DNA from 2 places in the Comamonas sp. DB36 genome. Region 2 is predicted to be linked to the other one. Evidence: riboswitches for the same ligand, from Rfam matches in the RefSeq annotation. Region 2 holds a riboswitch; the other holds the start of a gene.
What was found. A riboswitch is a leader RNA that binds a small molecule or an ion and turns the genes downstream of it on or off. The one in region 2 is predicted to bind S-adenosylhomocysteine.
Positions count from the first base shown of each region.

Region 1: linked by a shared signal. The riboswitch ahead of metH (methionine synthase) and the one ahead of ahcY (adenosylhomocysteinase) in region 2 are both predicted to bind S-adenosylhomocysteine.

Region 1 covers NZ_CP196631.1:129,700-136,063, reverse strand. The annotation lists gene ACSVDO_RS00610 (hypothetical protein) at 1-128, opposite strand, end outside; gene ACSVDO_RS00605 (2-hydroxyacid dehydrogenase) at 175-1,170, opposite strand; gene metH (methionine synthase) at 1,270-4,008, opposite strand; S-adenosyl-L-homocysteine riboswitch at 4,036-4,129, opposite strand; gene ACSVDO_RS00595 (CoA-acylating methylmalonate-semialdehyde dehydrogenase) at 4,280-5,803, opposite strand; gene ACSVDO_RS00590 (LysR family transcriptional regulator) at 5,915-6,364, shown strand, end outside.
Region 2 covers NZ_CP196631.1:541,617-547,980, forward strand. The annotation lists gene ACSVDO_RS02530 (hypothetical protein) at 178-1,713, shown strand; gene ACSVDO_RS02535 (cytochrome P450) at 1,710-3,035, shown strand; gene ACSVDO_RS02540 (MFS transporter) at 3,107-4,348, shown strand; S-adenosyl-L-homocysteine riboswitch at 4,427-4,540, shown strand; gene ahcY (adenosylhomocysteinase) at 4,604-6,034, shown strand; gene ACSVDO_RS02550 (TlyA family RNA methyltransferase) at 6,300-6,364, shown strand, end outside.

The DNA of each region.
Region 1 (6,364 bases), 410 kb from region 2:
ATCACCCGCTCGATCACGCCGGGGTCGAGCAGGCGTATGCGGCAGATGATTGCCAGCTGGGCGATTTCGAGATCGATGCTTTCCAGTATCGTCTCCCAGTGCCGGGGACTCGATGGTTCGACGGTCATATTTCATGTCCAGGTTGGAATTTCCGCGCCATTCGCCGCGCGTGGGCTAGGCCTCGGGGATGCGGTTGACCAGCGCCGCGCCGCGCTCGAAGGCGCTGATGCTGGCAATGGTGGTCTGCATGATCTGGCCTATGGCTTCCTGCGTGAAGAAAGCCTGATGGCCGGTGACGATCACGTTCGGGAACGACACCAGGCGCTGTATCACATCGTCCGTGATGATGGTCGAGGACAGATCCTGGAAGAACAGGCTGGCCTCCTGCTCGTAGACATCGATGGCCAGGCCGCCGAGCTGGCCCGTCTTCAGCGCCTCGATCGCGGCCTCGGTATCGACCAGTGCGCCGCGGCTGGTGTTGACCAGGATGGCGCCGCGCTTGGCGCCCGCCAGGGTCTGCGCGTTGACGATGTGGCGCGTGTGCTCGGTCAGCGGGCAGTGCAGCGAGACCACGTCGCTCTGGGCCATCAGTTCCTGCACCGCCACATAGCGCCCGCCAATGGCGGTGAACACCGGGTTGGGCTGCAGATCATGGCCCAGCACCGTGCAGCCGAAGCCGCGCATGATGCGCGCGAAGATGGTGCCTATCTTGCCGGTGCCGACCACGCCCACCGTCTTGCCATGCAGGTCGAAGCCCATCAGGCCGTCGAGCTCGAAATTGCCATCGCGCGTGCGCACGCTGGCGCGGGCGATCTTGCGGTTGACGGCCAGCAGCAGGCCCACGGCGAACTCCGCCACCGAATGCGGCGAGTAGTCGGTCACGCGCACCACCTCCATGCCCAGGCGCGCCGCGGCCGCGGCATCGACATGGTTGTAGCCCGTGGAGCGCGTCGCGACCAGGCGCGTGCCCTGCGCGGCCAGCAGGGCCAGCACTTCGGCGTCGACGTTGTCATTGACGAACACGCAGACCGCGGCGCAACCGGCGGCCAGCGCCGCGGTGTCGCGCGTCAGCCGGTCCTGCAGGAAGACCAGCTCATGGCCGGCCTCGCTGTTGGCCTGCGTGAGCAGGGACTTGTCGTAGCGGCGGGTGCTGAAGACGGCGGTTTTCATGGCTGCGTTTCTTTTCCTGGAGTGGCGTCGGCAGAGCTACGGTAACCGGTATCAATGTCCCACTGGCGCGCTCGGCGCGCCGCCGCGCCGGCGCCGGGATCAGGCCAGGTTGGGCGCCAGCAGGCTGCGCAGTTCGGCCTCGTCCATGCCGCGGCGCTTGGCCATGTCGATCAGCTGGTCGTCGCCGATCTGGCCCACGTTGAAGTAGGTCGAATCGGGGTGGCCCAGGTAGAAGCCACTGACGCTGGACGCGGGCATCATTGCCAGGCTTTCGGTCAGCGTCATGCCGATGTCGGGGCATTGCAGCGTCTCGAACAGCGCGATCTTGGCGGTATGGTCGGGGCAGGCCGGATAGCCGGGCGCGGGGCGAATGCCCTGGTACTTTTCCTTGATCAGCTCGGCGTTGCTGAGCTGTTCATCGGGCGCATAGCCCCACAGGTCGGTGCGCACGCGCTGGTGCAGGCATTCGGCAAAGGCTTCGGCCAGGCGGTCGGCCAGCGACTTGAACAGGATGCCCGAGTAGTCGTCGAGCTGGTCGACGAACTCCTGCTCCTTCTTCTCCATGCCCAGGCCGGCCGTGACGGCAAACAGGCCGGCGTAATCCTTGATGCCGCTGTCCTTGGGCGCGACGAAGTCCGCCAGGCAGCGGCTGGGGCGCATCACGCCGTCCACGGCCTGCTTCTCGGTCTGCTGGCGCATGCCGTACCAGGTCAGCAGCACCTGCGTGCGGCTGTCGTCGGTATAGAACTCGATGTCGTCGCCCACGCTGTTGGCCGGGTACAGGCCGATCACGCCGTTGGCCGAGAGCCAGCGGCCGCTGATGATCTTCTGCAGCATCGCCTGGCCGTCGGCCATGACCTTGCGCGCCTCCTCGCCGACGATGGCGTCGTCGAGAATCGCGGGATAGGGGCCGGCCAGGTCCCAGGTCTGGAAGAACGGGCCCCAGTCGATGAAGCGCGCGATCTCGTTGAGATCGAAGTTCTTGAACACGCGCCGGCCCAGCGCGCGCGGCGCAGGCGGCACGCGCGTGAAGTCGACCGGCGTGGCGTTCGCGCGCACCTTGGCCAGCGGCCACATAGGCACCTGCTTGCGGTTGGCATGCTGCTGGCGCACCTTGTCGTAGTCGGCTTCCAGCGTCTGCAGATACTCCTCCAGGCCTTCGCCGAGCAGGCTCTGCGCCACGCCCACGCTGCGCGAGGCATCGGGCACGTAGATCACCGGGCCGTCGTACTTGGGCGCGATCTTCACGGCCGTGTGCACGCGCGAGCAGGTGGCGCCGCCGATCAGCAGCGGCATCTGGCGGTCACGGAAGTACGGGTCCTTCTGCATTTCACCGGCCACGTACTGCATCTCTTCCAGACTGGGCGTGATCAGGCCCGACAGGCCGATGATGTCCGCGCCCTCCTCCTTGGCCTTGGCCAGGATCTCGTGGCAGGGCACCATCACGCCCATGTTGACGACTTCGAAGTTGTTGCACTGCAGGACCACGGTGACGATGTTCTTGCCGATGTCGTGCACGTCGCCCTTGACGGTGGCAATCACGATCTTGCCCTTGGAGCGCACGTCCTGGCCCGCTGCCTGCTGCTGGCGCTTTTCTTCCTCGATGTAGGGCACGAGATGCGCCACGGCCTGCTTCATCACGCGCGCCGACTTCACCACCTGGGGCAGAAACATCTTGCCCGCGCCGAACAGGTCGCCGACGACGTTCATGCCGGCCATCAGCGGGCCTTCGATCACGTGCAGCGGACGGCCGCCGCGCGCCAGCACTTCCTGGTAGGCCTCTTCGGTGTCCTCGGTGATGAAGTCGGTGATGCCATGCACCAGCGCATGCGCCAGGCGCTGGGCGACGGTGACGGGCGCCTCGGGCGTGCCGCGCCATTCGAGGCGCTTGCTTTCGTCCTTGGCGCCGCTGCGCGCGGTCTCGGCGATCTCGACCAGGCGCTCGCCGGCGTCGGGCCGGCGATTGAGCACCACGTCCTCGACGCGCTCGCGCAGCACGGGCTCGATGTCGTCATAGACGCCGACCATGCCGGCGTTGACGATGCCCATGTCCATGCCCGCCTGGATCGCGTGGTACAGGAACACGGTGTGGATGGCTTCGCGCACCGGGTCGTTGCCGCGGAACGAGAACGACACGTTCGACACGCCGCCCGAGACCTTGGCGCCGGGCAGGTTCTGCTTGATCCAGCGCACGGCCTCGATGAAGTCGACCGCGTAGTTGTTGTGCTCTTCGATGCCGGTGGCCACGGCGAAGATGTTGGGATCGAAGATGATGTCCTCGGGCGGGAAGCCGACTTCGTCGACCAGGATGCGATAGGCGCGCTCGCAGATCTCGATCTTGCGCGCAAACGTGTCGGCCTGGCCTTTTTCGTCGAACGCCATCACCACGGCCGCGGCGCCGTAGCGCTTGACCAGCTTGGCCTGGTGCTTGAAAGGCTCGAGGCCTTCCTTCATGGAAATCGAATTGACGATGCCCTTGCCCTGGATGCAGCGCAGCCCGGCCTCGATCACCGCCCACTTCGACGAGTCGACCATGATGGGCACGCGGGCGATGTCGGGCTCGGAGGCGATCAGGTTCAGGAAGCGCACCATCGCGGCCTCGCTGTCGAGCATGGCTTCGTCCATGTTGACGTCGATCACCTGGGCGCCGTTTTCCACCTGCTGGCGCGCGACGGCCAGCGCATCCTCGAACTGGCCGTTGAGGATCAGGCGCGCAAAGGCCTTGGAGCCCGTGACATTGGTGCGCTCGCCAATGTTGACGAACAGCGTGTCCTCGCCCACAAACACGGGCTCTAGGCCCGACAGACGCATCGGAGGAATGGAAACTTCAGACGGCATACAACTCACCTGCACAAAACAAGGGCCAACAGGTGAGCGTCGTTGCGGGAGACTGAAACCCCAAGCCTGACAGTGGGTCCGATGATGGATAGGACCAACCGCTGCAACGCTCCTTGGGGGTTAGCCCGGGATTTTAGCGGGGATGCGCGGGGGTTGCCGCTGCTGGGGTTCTGGAGGGTGGGCGTTCATCCTTCGACAGGCTCAGGACGAACGTAAACAACCGTTCACCCTGAGCTTGTCGAAGGGTGTCTTAACTACGAACCAACAGCCCTTACTTCGCCGTAGGCATCACGAATTCCGCGCCCTTGCCAATGCTCTCGGGCCAGCGCTGCATGATGCTCTTTTGCTTGGTGTAGAAGCGCACGCCTTCCTCGCCGTAGGCATGCATGTCGCCGAACAGGCTCTTCTTCCAGCCGCCGAAACCCTGCCAGGCCATGGGCACGGGAATCGGCACGTTGATGCCGACCATGCCCACCTGGATGCGGCGGCCGAACTCGCGCGCCACGTTGCCGTCGCGCGTGAAGCAGGCCACGCCGTTGCCGAACTCATGGGCGTTGACCAGATCGACCGCCTGGGCGAAGTCGGGAACGCGCACGCAGGCCAGCACCGGGCCGAAGATCTCTTCCTTGTAGATGCGCATTTCAGGCGTCACATGGTCGAACAGCGTGCCGCCGAGCCAGAAGCCGTTGTCGCAGCCCGCGCCGGCCTGCGCGCCGTCAAAGCCGCGGCCGTCGACCAGCAGCTGCGCGCCTTCCTGCTCGCCCAGCGCGATGTAGCCTTCGATGCGCGCGCGCGCGGCCTGGGTGACGATGGGGCCCATCTCGGCGGCCAGGTTCTCGCCGTCGAGCACCTTGAGCGTCTTGGTGCGCTCGACCAGCTTTTCCACCACCTTGTCGGCCACGTCGCCGACCAGCACCGCGACGCTGATCGCCATGCAGCGCTCGCCGGCCGAGCCGTAGCCCGCGCCTATCAGCGCGTCGACCACCTGGTCGATGTCGGCGTCGGGCATGACCACCATGTGGTTCTTGGCGCCGCCCAGCGCCTGCACGCGCTTGCCCAGGCGCGCGCCGGTTTCATAGATGTAGTTGGCGATGGGCGTGGAGCCGACAAAGCTCACGGCCTTGACGTCGGGGTGCTCGATCAGCGCGTCCACGGCTTCCTTGTCGCCCTGGACCACGTTGAACACGCCGTCGGGCAGGCCGGCCTTTTGCAGCAGCTCGGCCATCATCAGCGAGGCCGTGGGATCGGTAGGGCTGGGCTTAAGCACGAAGGTATTGCCCGCGGCAATCGCCACCGGGAACATCCACATCGGCACCATGACGGGGAAGTTGAACGGCGTGATGCCCGCGACCACGCCCAGCGGCTGGCGCAGCGTCCAGTTGTCCATGCCGGTCGACACCTGTTCGGTGAAGTCGCCCTTGAGCAACTGCGGAATGCCGCAGGCAAACTCGATGATGTCGATGCCGCGCGCGACTTCGCCCTGGGCGTCGGTGAACACCTTGCCGTGTTCGGCGGTGATCGCATGCGCGAGTTCATCCTTGTGCTGGTTGACCAGCTCGAGGAACTTGAACATCACGCGCGCGCGGCGGATAGGCGGCGTGTCGGCCCAGGCCGGAAAGGCGGCGGCGGCCGAGGCCACGGCGGCATCGACATCGGCGCGGTTGGCCAGCGCCACGGCGCCGGTCACGGCACCGGTTGCGGGGTTGGTCACGGGCTGGCTGCGCAGGCTGTTGCCGGCCACGCGCTGGCCGTGAATGAAGTGGGCAATGGAGGCCGTGGAGATGGCTGCGTTCATGGAAAAGTCCTTGGGGTCGGCGTGAACAATGGCCAAAGTGTAGGCAGGCACCGGCGCCCTGCCCAGCCCTGTGGCGTGAAATGATTGTTTAGTTTGGTGAACAATGGCGCAATGAATTCCAACGATGCACTGAAAACCGAACAGCTCTGGTCGCACCTCTGGTGGCTGGTGGTGCTGGAGCAGCAGGGCAGCTTCACGGCCGCGGCCGCGCGCCTGGGCGTGAGCAAGGCGGCGGTGAGCCAGCACATCGCGGGCCTGGAGCGCGCGGCCGGCGTGCCGCTGGTGCGGCGCACCACGCGCTCCATGCTGCTGACCGACGCGGGCCGCCACCTGGTGCAGGACACGCGCGAAGCCTTTGCCCGCATTGCGGGCAGCTTTGCCCAGGTGCGCGACCTGGCCGACGCGCCGCGCGGCAGCCTGCGCGTGACCGCGCCCGTGGCGCTGGCGCGCCAGCATCTGGTGCCGCGCCTGCCCGAATTTCTCGATCGCTATCCCGACATCCAGCTGGAGCTCGATCTGTCCGACCAGCTGCGCGCGCTGTCGCAGGACGGCCTGGACCTG
Region 2 (6,364 bases):
CGGCGGCGCTGCCGCAGTCCGGTTGGCGTCCGACGCAGAGGGCTTCGATGATGACGGCGCGGGCGCTGGTTTTGACGACAGGGCGCTGTCTGGATTCGCTGGCATGGCCGGGTTTTGACTTCGATGACCATAAGGCCAGAGCGATGCGCGCGCCCCAACCGACGAGGAGCCTGTCCGATGAAGAACATATTAGCGCTGGCTGCCGCCCGAAAGGAACGCCTGGCGGCCCATTCATTCTTCGCGTGGATACGCGACGCGCAGGTCCCTCTGGAGATCAAGCTCGACATCGCGCCGATCATGGCGAACTTCGTCATGAACTTCCGCGACATGAACCTCTGGTTCATACGCTTCGAAGGCGCTGCCAACGCGTTCGAGCAGGTCATCAACGGCAATACCGACGAGGACGAGACCCACTCGCGTCTGTTCATCGAGGACTGGCGCAAGCTGCATCTCGACGACAAGCTCGGCTGGCGCGCGTCCGACGCGCTCTGGTGGCTGTTCCTCGCGCCCGAGACCGAGCCGTTTCGCGGCTATGCGTTCGACTTCGCCCGGATGACCGTGGCCGATCGCGGCGATCCGCTGCTGCGCTTCGCCCATTCGGAGGCCGGCGAGGCCTGCGGCAACGCCTTCTTCAGCGCCGTGAGCCCGCTGGCGGTCGAGTTGCGGCGCCAGACCGCCGTCGATTACCGCTATTTCGGCGACTACCACCTGCAGCGCGAGCAGGGGCATGTGATCGCGTCCGAAGGCGTGTTCGACCGCCAGGAACTGGACCCGCAGCGGCGCGAGAAGGGGCTGGCGCTGGCCAACGCGATGTTCGACATCTTCTTCGGCATGCACGACTGCTTCGACGACTATGCGCGCAGCTACGTCGGCCGCGGCTTGGTGCCGCAGCGCACGTCCTGCCGCCTGCCGCCCATGCGGCCCAGGCCCCAGGCGCAGCCGCCCCAGGCGCAGTCGATCGCGGGACGCCATGCCGAGGTGCAACGCGTGCTCGAGAGCCGCAAGGCGGCCACGGCGCGCCATCCCTTCTACGCCTGGCTGCAGGCCAGCGGCCCGCTGCCGCCGCTGCGCCGCCTGCAGCGCTTCGTTCCGATGTGGGTGATGGACATCATGGGCTATCGCGACCTGAACCGCTACGCGCTGCGCTTCAAGACGCCGCAGCAGGCCGACGAAATGGCATTCAATCGCTGGGTGCAGGCGCTGGAGACCCACAGCGAACTGTTCCTCAATGACTGGGATGCCCTGGGCATGGACGACGCCCTGGGCTGGAGCGCCAGCGATACCCTGGAGTTTCTCTTTCTCGATTCCGGCACCGACCTGCACCGTGGCAACATCGCCAGATTCACCAAGCTTGCGCTCGCGCATGAATCGACGCCGCTGCGGTTCTGGCTGCTCGAGGCGCTCGAAGCCAGCGGCGAGGCCTTCTTTGCGAACACCCGCGAACTCGCGCTTGCCGTCGAGCGCGACTGCGGCCTGCGGCTCGACTACCTGGCCGACCGGCATTACCTCGCCCATGCCGAAGGCGAGGTCGACCCCGGGCGAAGCTATCCGTTCAAGAGCGAGCCGCTGAGCGCCGAGCAGGCGCAGATCGCGATCGCCATGGTCCACACCGTGTTCGACGCCGTCGATGCGCAGCTGAGCCTGTCGCTGGCCGTGGCCGCGCAGGACCGCTTGGGCATAGACCGCCGCGCCGCGGCCATGGGCCCGGCATGAACGCGCTGCCGCCGGGCCCGCGCTGGCTGCGACCGCTGAATTTCTTCCAGGCCGGGCTCACGCCGCCGGCGCCGGTGCTCGCGCGCCTGGCCGCAAGATATGGCGATCCGTTTCGCGTGTCCTACTTTTCGCGCCCCGTCACTTTCACCGGCAACCCCGAGGCGCTGCGCGCGATCTACACGGCCAGCCCCGACTGCTTCGATGTGTGGGGCGGGGGCTTCATCGAGCCGGTGTTCGGCGCGACCTCGGTGGTGGTGATCTCCGGCGCCCGCCACCGGCAGGACCGCAATATCCTGGCGCCGGCGTTCACCGGGCCCGCGCTGCGCGCGGACGGCGAAACCATGGCCGCAGTGGCCGAAGAAAAGATGGCCCAGGTCGACGTGGGCCAGCCGTTTCGCATGCTCGACGTGACCCAGCGCATCACGCTCGACATCATGATCAGGGTGGTCTTCGGCATGCAGGACGCGGCGCGCATCACGTGCACGCGGGCGGCGGTGCTCGAGCTCATCGAGTCGCTGCATGTGATCCTCTTTCTCTTCCCGTCCGCGCGCCGCGTTCTGGGCGGCCATGGCCCCTGGGCCAGGAACCAGCGCGCGGTCGACGCATTGAGTGCGCTGCTGCGCGAGCAGATGCGCGAACGCCGCGCGTCGGCAGCGCTCGGTGCCGATCTGCTGGGCCGGATGCTGGCCGCGCGCTACGACGACGGCGCGGCCATGGACGATGCGCAAATCCTCGATCAGCTGCGCGGATTGCTCTTTGCGGGCCATGAGGCGACGGCCACGGTGCTCGCCTGGATCTTCTATTGGCTTGCGTGCGAGCCCGCGGTGGGCGCGCGCGTCGCCCGGGAAATCGCCGACCTGGGGCCCGCGCCCGCGCCCGAAGCGCTCGCGGCCCTGCCTTACCTCGAAGTGGTGTGCAAGGAATGCCTGCGCCTTTATCCGCCGGTGGTCGATCCGGCGCGCGTCGCGCGCGCACCGTTCGAGCTGCTGGGCTATACGATTCCCGCGGGCGAGGTGCTGCGCGCCTCGAGCGCGCTGCTGCATTCCCGGCCCGAGCTCTATCCCGAGCCCGGGCGCTTTCGGCCCGAGCGCTTCCTGGAGCGCAAGTACTCGCCGTTCGAATACATTCCTTTCGGCGGCGGTGCGCGCCGCTGCCTGGGCGCGGCGTTCGCCATGTATGAACTCAAGGTCGTGGTCGCAACCATCCTGCGCCGCCACAGTCTGCGCCTGCTCGGCACGCAGCAGGTGGCGCACGCGCGCCGCGCGCTGAGCCTGGGGCCGCGCGGCGGCATTCCCATGGTGGTGCAGCGGCGGCGGGCGTGAATGGTCTGCGCGCTGCGCGAAGTAGTGTTGCGCCGCACAATCAGCAGGTCTGTCTTCCTCCTGCTCTGTTCATGTCTTCCCCAACAAGCGGCGCCGCGCCGCAAGCTTCCTGGGTCGTGCGCGGCTCGCCGGCCTATCGCCGCATCAGCGTGGCGCTGTTTCTCGCGGGTTTTGCGACCTTTTCGCTGCTGTACTGCGTGCAGCCGCTGCTGCCCGCGTTTGTCGCCCATTTCGGCGTCACGCCCGCGGCCAGCGCGCTGTCGCTGTCGCTGACCACGGGCTGCCTCGCGGTGTCCATCGTGCTCGCCGGCGCGCTGTCCGAAGGCCTGGGGCGGCGCGGGTTGATGTTTGTCTCCATGCTGCTCGCGGCGCTGTGCAATCTCGCGGCCAGCCTCGCCCCGACCTGGGAGACGCTTCTTGCGGCGCGCGCGCTCGAAGGCTTTCTGCTCGGCGGCGTGCCGGCCGTGGCCATGGCCTATCTTTCCGAAGAGATGGAGCCCCGTGGCCTGGGCTTTGCGATGGGCCTGTATGTCGGCGGTTCGGCGCTGGGCGGAATGCTCGGGCGCGTGGCCATGGGCGTGATGACCGAGTACGTCGACTGGCACATGGCGCTGGCCGCGCTGAGCCTGGTCAACCTGTGCGCGGCCATAGGCTTCTATCTGCTGCTGCCGCCATCGCGCAATTTCGTGCGCAAAACGGGCCTGGGCGCGGCCTACCATCTGCAGGCCTGGGGCCGGCATCTGGCCCAGCCCGGTCTGCTGTGGCTGTTCCTGATCGGCTTCGGCCTGATGGGCGTGTTCGTCAGCATCTACAACTATGTCGGCTTTCTGCTCGCCGGCGCGCCCCATGCGCTGAGCCCGCTGCAGATCAGCCATGTGTTCTACGCCTACCTGTTCGGCGTGGTGGCTTCGCCCGTGGCAGGCGCACTCGCCGACCGTTTCGGCCGCGCGCCCGTGCTGCTCGGTGGCGTGGCGCTGATGGCGCTGGGCGTGCTGCTGACCTTGATGACGCAGCTGAGCGCCATCGTGCTGGGAATCGCGCTGCTGACCATGGGCTTCTTCACCGCGCATTCGGTGGCCAGCGGCTGGGTGGGCCGGCTCGCCACGCAGGCCAAGGGCCATGCGTCGTCGCTGTACCTGCTGGGCTATTACCTGGGCTCCAGCCTGCTGGGCGCGGCCGGCGGCTGGTTCCTGCAGAACACGGGCTGGCCCGGGCTGGTGGCGAGCATGCTGGTGCTGCTGGCGGCGGTGCTGTTGCTGGCGCTGCGCGTGCGGCACCTGGCGCCTACGGCAAGGCCCGCTGGGCCTCATTAGGCAGGCCGTTCATCGTTCGACAAGCCCGGGACAAGCGCCGGCGGTCAGCATGCCGCCCGCTTTTTAGTACAATGCGTGCTTTCCGAGGAGCGTTGCAGCGCACCCCCCGCACCATCCGGTGCCCGGCGGAGCGTGAGGCTCGGAACCCGCCTGTGACCTTCGGTCCGGCGTTAGCAACGACGCTCGCCCACGTCGTCTGTGCGGTGAGTGTCTTCCCCCCAGAGCGTGGTTTTGCCATCCGTAACGGAGAAAACCATGAACGCAGCTATCCCTCTGAACACCCTTGATTCGGCCATCGCCGACATTTCCCTGGCCAACTGGGGCCACAAGGAAATCCGCATCGCCGAGACCGAAATGCCCGGTCTGATGGCAATCCGCGAAGAATTCGCCGCCGCCCAGCCCCTCAAGGGCGCGCGCATCACCGGTTCGCTGCACATGACCATCCAGACGGCCGTGCTGATCGAGACGCTGCAGGCCCTGGGCGCGCAAGTGCGCTGGGCATCGTGCAACATCTTCTCTACGCAGGACCATGCAGCCGCGGCCATTGCCGACGGCGGCACGCCGGTGTTCGCGATCAAGGGCGAGTCGCTGGCCGATTACTGGGACTACACCCACCGCATCTTCGACTTCGGCCCCAAGGGCAGCGAAGGCGAAGGCCCGAACATGATTCTGGACGACGGCGGCGATGCCACCATGCTGATGCATCTGGGCCAGAAGGCCGAGAAGGACCTGTCGGTGCTGGCCAACCCCGGCAGCGAAGAGGAAGTCATCATGTTCGCCGCGATCAAGGCCAAGCTGGCCGTGGACGCCACCTGGTACACGCGCAAGTCGGCGCAGATCATAGGCGTGACCGAGGAAACCACCACCGGCGTGCACCGCCTCAACGAGATGTCGGCCAAGGGCACATTGTTGTTCCGCGCGATCAACGTCAACGACTCGGTGACCAAGAGCAAGTTCGACAACCTGTACGGCTGCCGCGAATCGCTGGTCGACGGCATCAAGCGCGCCACCGACGTGATGATTGCCGGCAAGGTCGCCGTGGTCGCCGGCTACGGTGACGTGGGCAAGGGCTGCGCCCAGGCGCTGCGCGCACTGAGCGCCCAGGTCTGGGTCACGGAAATCGACCCGATCAACGCGCTGCAGGCCGCGATGGAAGGCTACAAGGTCGTGACCATGGAATGGGCCGCAGACAAGGCCGATATCTTCGTGACCACCACCGGCAACCGCGACATCATCCGCCACGAGCACATGCTGGCGATGAAGGACCAGGCCATCGTCTGCAACATCGGTCACTTCGACAACGAAATCGATGTCGCTTCGATCGAGCAGTACGAGTGGGAAGAAATCAAGCCCCAGGTCGACCACATCAAGTTCCCCGACGGCAAGAAGATCATCCTGCTGGCCAAGGGCCGTCTGGTGAACCTGGGCTGCGCCACCGGCCACCCCAGCTTCGTGATGAGCGCTTCGTTCGCCAACCAGACCATCGCCCAGATCGAGCTGTTCACCAAGCCCGAAGCCTATGAAGTCGGCAAGGTCTACGTGCTGCCCAAGCTGCTGGACGAAAAGGTCGCGCGCCTGCACCTGAAGAAGGTCGGCGCGATGCTGACCGAACTCACCGAAGGCCAGGCGGCCTATATCGGTGTGTCCAAGCAAGGCCCTTACAAGCCTGACACCTACCGCTATTAAAAAGCGGCTCGGCCATGCCGCACGCCGGCATGGCCGCTGAACATTTTTCCGCCCCTGAGGGCAATGCCAGACAGCCCAACCGTTCGTGTTGCGCCTGTCGAACCATGAACGGCCTGTCCTCAAGGAAAATGCCGGTTCATTCTTCGACAAGCTCGGGACGAACGGACAATTTCCCGGGCTGACTGGAATTGCCTGAGTCAGGGGCACTTTGCCGCCGGCCCCTGCGCCGGCGGTAGCGATTCCATTTTTAAGACGGATTAACTCCATGCGTGCCGATCAATTGCTTGTAGACCAGGGCCTGGCGGCTTCCCGCGCGCAAGCCCAGCGCCT